Pyxidicoccus xibeiensis: one gene and its partner. The protein of the gene in region 1 binds, or shares a complex with, the protein of each later gene. Links are inferred from orthologs where the notes say so. Each region holds a gene or a part of one and is shown in the gene's direction. Other genes may lie near its edges.

The links. Proteins that work in one complex are often made in the same cells at the same time.
Region 2: the proteins of LXT23_RS19690 (region 1) and LXT23_RS46465 are in contact, whole or in part, in a crystal structure (PDB 1U0S), measured with the Thermotoga maritima proteins. The link is inferred for Pyxidicoccus xibeiensis from one-to-one orthologs. Residues at the interface, in WP_004081049.1 of Thermotoga maritima: Ser82, Ala83, Met84, Gly85, Gln86, Gln87, Val90, Ile91, Ile94, Lys95, Lys99, Asp100, Phe101, Val103, Lys104, Gln107, Arg110, Glu113, Ala114, Lys117; in WP_004081040.1 of Thermotoga maritima: Lys186, Gly188, Thr189, Gln190, Leu191, Ser193, Ala194, Arg195, Tyr197, Leu198, His201, Glu223, Ser247, Ser248, Ile249, Ala250, Asp251.

Annotation. Positions count from the first base shown.
Region 1 is NZ_JAJVKV010000004.1:448,002-451,268, reverse strand. What follows is about bases 213-3,064. They hold LXT23_RS19690 (response regulator), read left to right. Parts: upstream 213-1,380; coding sequence 1,381-1,749; downstream 1,750-3,064. Other genes in these bases: LXT23_RS19685 (chemotaxis protein CheW), read left to right, coding at 1,800-3,064; LXT23_RS19695 (chemotaxis protein CheW), read left to right, coding at 888-1,310; LXT23_RS19700 (MmcQ/YjbR family DNA-binding protein), read left to right, coding at 259-837; LXT23_RS19705 (methyl-accepting chemotaxis protein), read left to right, coding at 213-262. Also shown: more of LXT23_RS19705, read left to right, coding at 1-212; more of LXT23_RS19685, read left to right, coding at 3,065-3,267. UniProt on the Bacillus subtilis protein: Involved in the transmission of sensory signals from the chemoreceptors to the flagellar motors.
Region 2 is NZ_JAJVKV010000023.1:60,570-63,892, reverse strand. The notes cover bases 241-3,323. They hold LXT23_RS46465 (chemotaxis protein CheW), read left to right. Parts: upstream 241-634; coding sequence 635-3,013; downstream 3,014-3,323. Other genes in these bases: LXT23_RS46460 (chemotaxis protein CheW), read left to right, coding at 3,056-3,323; LXT23_RS46470 (response regulator), read left to right, coding at 264-638. Outside these bases: LXT23_RS46475 (M17 family peptidase N-terminal domain-containing protein), read left to right, coding at 1-208. UniProt on the Bacillus subtilis protein: Involved in the transmission of sensory signals from the chemoreceptors to the flagellar motors. CheA is autophosphorylated; it can transfer its phosphate group to CheB, CheY or CheV.

The DNA of each region.
Region 1 (3,267 bases):
GACCATCCGCAAGGGCGCGGAGAAGGTGCACCTCATCTCCGACAGCACCCGCGAGCAGCTCAAGGGCAGCGAGGAGATGGTGAAGGCGATTGAGGAAATCAAGCTGGTGGCGCGCAACAACGCGTCCTCCACCGAGGCCATCCAGGCCGTCATCCAGGAGCAGACGGCCGCCGTGTCGCGCATGACGTCGCTGGCCAGCGAGCTGACCAACCTCTCCGTCGAGCTGCAGAGCGTCGTGCGAAGCTTCCGCCTGAGCCCATGACCTCCCTCCCTCCCCGTAGGCCCGACGCGAAGCTGCAGGCCGCCGAGCACCGGCTGCGCGAGGTGATGCTCTCCTTGCCCGAGGTCTCGGAGGAGTTTCCCTGGGGCCACCGCACCGCCAAGGTGAAGGGGAAGATGTTCGCCGTGCTGGTGCTCGAGGACGAGCGGCTGACCGTCACCACCAAGCTGCCCCAGTCCAACGAGGCGGCGCTGATGCTCCCCTTCGCCGAGCCCACCGGCTACGGGCTGGGCAAGAGCGGCTGGGTGACGTCCACCTTCAAGCCCGGGCAGGCCGTCCCCGTGGAGCTCCTGAGCCAGTGGATTCACGAGAGCTTCCGCGCCGTGGCCCCGCAGAAGGTGCTCAAGGCGCTCGACTCGGGCGCGCCCGGGGTGAAGAACGTGGTGGCGAAGAAGCCGGCTCCCCCAAAGCCGCCGGCGAAGAAGAAGGTCGTGGCGAAGCCGGCGGCGAAGAAGCCGGCGGCCCGGAAGGCGGCGGTGAAGAAGCCAGCCGCGGCCGCGAAGAAGGCGGCCACGACGCGACGTGGCACGGCGACGGCGTCCCGGGTGAAGCGGTAGTGGAAGGGCCGACATTCCGGCCATTTCAGAGCGGATAGAACCTTACTCCTGTGCGGCACGTCATCTTCCGGGTCGAGAAGGAGCGCTACGGACTGCCGCTATCGGCGGTGCGGGAGGTCGTCGTGCCTCCCGAGCGCTTCACCCGCGTGCCGCGTGCACCCCCGGCGATTACCGGGGTGATGAATCTTCGTGGCCGGGTGGTGACGGTGGTGGAGCTGCGGCAGCTGCTGAGCCTTCCCGAGGGCGCCACGCCTCCCGCGAGGGTGGTGCTGCTCGACAGGGGGCGGCGGGACCTGGGGCTGCTGGTGACGGATGTGGACGGTATCGAAGCGGTGGAGCGAGTCAGCGCGGCACCCGGGAAGCTGACCCCGGCCATCCGGGGAGTCGCCCGGCTGGGAGGTCTGGGGGTAACCGTCCTGGACCCCGAGGGGTTGGATGCCGCGGTGGTTGCCTTGTTCACCCATTCCAAGTGAGTAGCCCCCTGGAAAGCGCGGATGCTAGTGTCCGCGCTCCTCTAGGTGATTCGGAGGCGGAGTTCTTCACATGGCTAAGCGGGTCCTGGTCGTCGATGACGCCATCTTCATGCGCAACATGATCAAGGACATCTTTGCGTCTGGAGGGTTCGAGGTCGTCGGCGAGGCCGCCAACGGCCTGGAGGCTGTCGAGAAGTACAAGGAGCTCAAGCCCGACCTCACCACGATGGACATCGTGATGCCGTTCAAGAGCGGCATCGAGGCCACCCGGGAAATCATCAAGGCCGACAGCAGCGCCGTGGTCATCATGTGCTCGGCGCTCGGTCAGGAGAGCCTGGTGATGGAGGCCATCGAGGCGGGAGCCTCCGACTTCATCGTCAAGCCGTTCCGGGCGGAAGATGTGCTGGCGGTCGTCAAGAAGGTGCTGGGCGAGTCTTGAGCCGGTACGCCTCACGGCGGCCGCTCTTCTCGTCCTGATGGGGCCGGGCCATGACCATGGACATGTCCCGCTACCTGGGCCTCTTCATCTCGGAGGCCAGTGAGCACCTGGAGGCGCTCGGGCGCGACCTCGTGCAGCTCGAGCGCGAGAGCTCCGCCGGGGTGGTGGATTCCATGTTCCGCCACGCCCACTCGGTGAAGGGCATGGCGTCGTCCATGGGCTTCGAGCCCATCGCCATCCTCGCCCACCGCGTGGAGGACCTGGTGGATGCCGTCCGGCAGGACCGCGGGCGCCTGGACCGGGACGTGGTGGACCTGCTGCTCACCGCCGCGGACACCATGCTCGCGCAGGTGCGCGCCGTGGCGGAGAACAAGCCGCCGGATGACGCCGCGTCGCTGCTCGCGCAGCTCGGCGCCCGTGTCACCTCCATGACGGGCCAGGCCCTGGCGGCCACCCGCGTCGCCAAGGTCACCGCCCTCATCAAGCCCCAGGAGGGTGAGCTGGGGGGCTCGGCGTCGGGCTCGGAGGGCACCGGCACCGGGGGCTCGGCGTCGGGCTCGGGGGGCAGCGGCACCTCGGCCTCGCAGGGTGGCTCGGCTTCGGGCGCTGGCGGCTCGGTTTCTGGTGGGTCGGGTTCGGGGACTGGCGGCTCGGGTGCGGGCTCGGGTGGCCCGGGTTCGGGGACTGGCGGAACGGCCTCGGGCTCGGGTGGAACCGGGTTTCCTGCTTCTGGCACCGGGGGCTCCGGTGGGACGGAGCGAGAAGCCGGGGCGGCCGGAGGAGGGGTCTCCCCGGCGCATTCCGGTGGAATGAACGTTCCTTCCGGGGCGGCCGGAGGAGGGGTCTCCCTGGCGCATCCCGGTGGAATGAACGTTCCTTCCGCGGAGGGCGGCGACCCGGGTGCCTCGTCACGGCTGGCGTCCTCCGGCGCGGCCCACGCTCAGGGCGTCGTCGGCGTGGCCGGTGCCTCCGTGGATGTGGCGTCCCTGGGTGCGCCCCTGCCTCCCGACCTGCTCTCCGTTCCGGGCCCTGCTTCCGGTTCGCTCGCACCGCCCGGGGTCTCTTCGGGAGCGGCGACCGTCGTGGCCGCGGCGCTGGGGCTGCCCGTCTCTCCGAGCGAGCTCGCGAACGGACTGAAGGCGTCCGCGGGCGCGCCGGTGGCGGAAGCGGCGCCCGACAACCGCCTCGTCACGCAGCGCTGGGCCGTGCGCCTGCGCATCGCCCCCACCTGCCAGGTGCCCGGCGTGCGCGCGTTCCTGGTGCACAAGCGGCTCACCAACCTGGGCACGCTGGTGGACCTGCGGCCCGCGCTGGAGGAGCTGAAGGCCGGCCGCATCCCCGACGGCTACATCCAGCTGGAGCTGGAGACCTCCGCCGGCGAGGCGGGCATCCACGCGTCGCTGAAGAACGTGGCCGAGGTGGACGTCGTTTCCGTCAAGCCCGCGGTGGCCGCACCGGCCCCGGTGCCCGTGGTGCCGCCGGTGGCGGAGGGCGCCCGTGCCAGCGCGGATTCCACGT
Region 2 (3,323 bases), on another replicon or contig:
GGGCGAGGCCCTGGCCAACGCGGGCCGGGTGCTGAGCCGGGCGAAGGTGGACTCGGTGGCCCTGGAGGTGCCCGGAGGCGGCCGGACGGAGGACGCGGCGCGGGCCGAGGCCTTCCAGAAGGGCTTCCTGCCGGCGTTCAAGGGCGCACGGGTAGCGGTCCTCGCGGACAAGGGGCTCGTCCGGCTGCTGCCAGGCCGCAAGGGGTGACGCCCGGCGGCCGGGCGGGTGTTCTGTTAGGATGCACCGCCCGGGGCGAGCGCACATGCGTGTGAAGGTGTTGATTGTCGAGGACTCGAAAGCGTCGCGCGAGTACATCGCGGCGATGGTAGAGGCCGTGGAGGGCATCGAGGCGGTGGTGACCTCGAGCGGCTTCGAGGCGCTGAAGCTGCTGCCGCGCCACCGGTTCGAGCTCATCATCACCGACATCAACATGCCGGACATCAACGGGCTGGAGCTCATCAACTTCGTCAAGAAAAACCCCAACTACCGGGACGTGCCGCTCTTCATCATCACCACCGAGGGGCGCGAGCAGGACCGCGAGCGGGGGATGGCGCTGGGCGCGACGGAGTACCTGGTCAAGCCGTTCCTGCCCGGGAGCCTGGAAGGGCTCCTGCGCCGGTACCTGAAGCTGCCGTGAACCCCGGGAGCAAGGCCCTGGCCGAGTTCGTGGCCGAGGCGACGGAAATCCTCGACGCCCTGGGCAAGGACCTGCTCGTCCTGGACGAGCGGCGCGGCCAGGAGGCGGACCCGGAGCTGGTCAACGGCATCTTCCGCGCCGCGCACTCGCTCAAGGGGCTGTCCGGCCTGTTCGGCCAGGAGCGCATCTCCCGCCTGGCGCACGGCACCGAGGACCTGCTCGACAGGCTGCGGCTGGGGAAGCTGCGGCTGGACGACACGGTGCTGGACGCGCTGATTGAAGTGCTCGACGCCTTCCAGGCGCTGCTGGCGGAGGCGGCGCGGGGCGCGGAGTCCGAGCCGCTCACCCGGCGCGTGGAGGACATGTCCACGCGGCTGGAGCGGCTGGGCTCTCCTCCGGCCGTGTCGGACGAGGACCCGCTGGACAGGCTGGAGCTGGACGCGCACGTGCGCTCCGTCTTCACCGAGTACGAGGAGCACCGGCTGCGGGAGAACGTGCGGCGCGGCGTGTCCCTGTGGCGCGTGCGCGCGGCGTTCGACTTGTCCGACTTCGACAAGGGGCTGGCGGACCTCAACGCGCGCCTCAAGCCGCTGGGCGAGGTCATCAGCACGCTGCCCTCCGCGCGGCCCGGTGGGACGCACGGCATCGCCTTCGACCTCATCTTCGGCGCGCAGGCGGCCAGCGCGCAGCTCGAGGCCGGGCTCCAGGGCACGCCCGCGGAGCTGTCCCAGCTGGTGGTGCGCCCCGCGGCGCCCCAGGCCTCCACCGGCGGCCCGTCCTCCACCTCCCAGTCCACGCTCACCCGGGTGGCGCCCGCCGAGGTGGTGCCCGCGGCTCCGGCGAAGCGGGGCGGCAAGAAGAAGGGCGCCAGGGCCGCGCCGGGGCCCGGGGCCCAGCCGCTGCTGCCCTCCCTGACGCGCGCCGGGGACATCGCTGCTCCGGACTCGGACTCGGGCTCGGGCTTGGGCTCAGGCTCGGAAGACGCGCTGGTGCCGGCTTCGTCCCTCCAGCCCTACGACGCCGGCACGCCCCCGGCGCCGCCGGTGGCCCTCGTGCAGGGGCCCTCCGTGGCGCAGCGGGTCCGGGCCGTGGTGACGGAGGCTCCGGGCGCGCAGAAGGCCGTCACGCCCGCGGCCGGGCGCATGGAGGCGGACACGTCGCTGCGCTCGCTGACGCAGACGGTGCGCGTGGACATCGGCCGGCTGGACGGCCTCATCAACATGGTGGGCGAGCTGCTGCTCATCAAGGCCAACCTCCAGCGCCTGGCGGAGTCCGCGCGGCAGGACGGCACGGTGGCGCTGTCCAAGTTGTTCGGTCAGGAGCTGGCGCGCGAGACGCGGGGCCTGGAGCGCAAGCTGGAGGCGCTCCAGGAGGGCCTGCTGGAAGCGCGGATGGTGCCCGTCGGCCAGGTGTTCGACAAGCTGGCCCGGCTGGTGCGCCGCATCACCCGCGAGGCGGGCAAGGAAATCGAGTTCGTCATCAGCGGCGGCGAGGTGGAGCTGGACAAGCTCATCGTCGAGGAGCTGAGCGACCCGCTGATGCACCTCATCCGCAACGCCATCGACCATGGCGTGGAGTCGCCCGAGGCGCGGCTGGCGGCGGGCAAGTCCCGGCGCGCGGTGGTGTCGCTGCGCGCCGAGCAGAAGGGCAACCACGTCGTCATCGAGGTGAGCGACGACGGGGCCGGCATCGACGAGCTGCGCGTGCGCGAGGTGGCCCTCACCCGGGGCCTCATCACCTTCTCCCAGGCGGCGGAGATGAGCCGGCGCGAGCTGCTCAACCTCATCTTCCTGCCCGGCTTCTCCACCGCGCGCAGCGTGTCCGAGCTGTCCGGGCGCGGCGTGGGCCTGGACGTGGTGAAGAACAACCTGGGCAACCTGTCCGGCATCATCGACGTGTGGAGCGAGCGCGGGAAGGGCACCGCCTTCCACCTCACGCTGCCCGTCACCCTGGCCATCATCCGCGCGCTCGTCGTCGGGGTGAGCGGGCGCACCTACGCGGTGCCGCTCAACAGCGTGCTGGAAATCCTCTCCGTGCAGCCCAGGGAAATCCGCACGGTGGAGCGCCGCGAGGTGCTGGACCTGCGCGGGCAGACGCTGCCCTTCGTGCGGCTGGCGAGGATGTTCGCGCTGCCGGAGCGGCCGGTGAGCCGGCACTTCGTGGTGGTGGTGGGGCTGGCGCAGGAGCGGCTGGGCATCGCCGTGGACGAGCTGCACGGCCAGCAGGACATCGTCACCAAGCCCCTGGGAGGCCGGCTCCAGTCCGTCCGGGGCATCTCCGGCGCCACGGACCTGGGCAACCGGCGCACGGTGCTGGTGCTGGACGTGGCGGCGCTGCTGGAGGAGGGCATGGCCCTGGAGCGGCGTCGGGCGTGACTCGCGGCGCGGTAGGGCCGTCCGGTGCTATTCTTGGTGGCCGTGTCCAGGTTCGCTGAGCTGCTCGACGACTTCTTCTACCGCCCGGACGAGGATGTCGCCGGCCTGCAGGACTTTGCTTCCGGGAGCGACGGGGCCCAGGGCTCCGCGCCCGAGGAGGTGCCGGAGGAGTACCTGGCCTTCCGCCTGGAGGGCGAGTGCTACGCGGTGCCCATCCGCGTCGTGCGCGAAATCTCCAAGGTGCCGCCGCTGACGGAGATTCCGCGGGCGGAGCCCCACCTGCTGGGCGTGATGAACCTGCGGGGCGAGC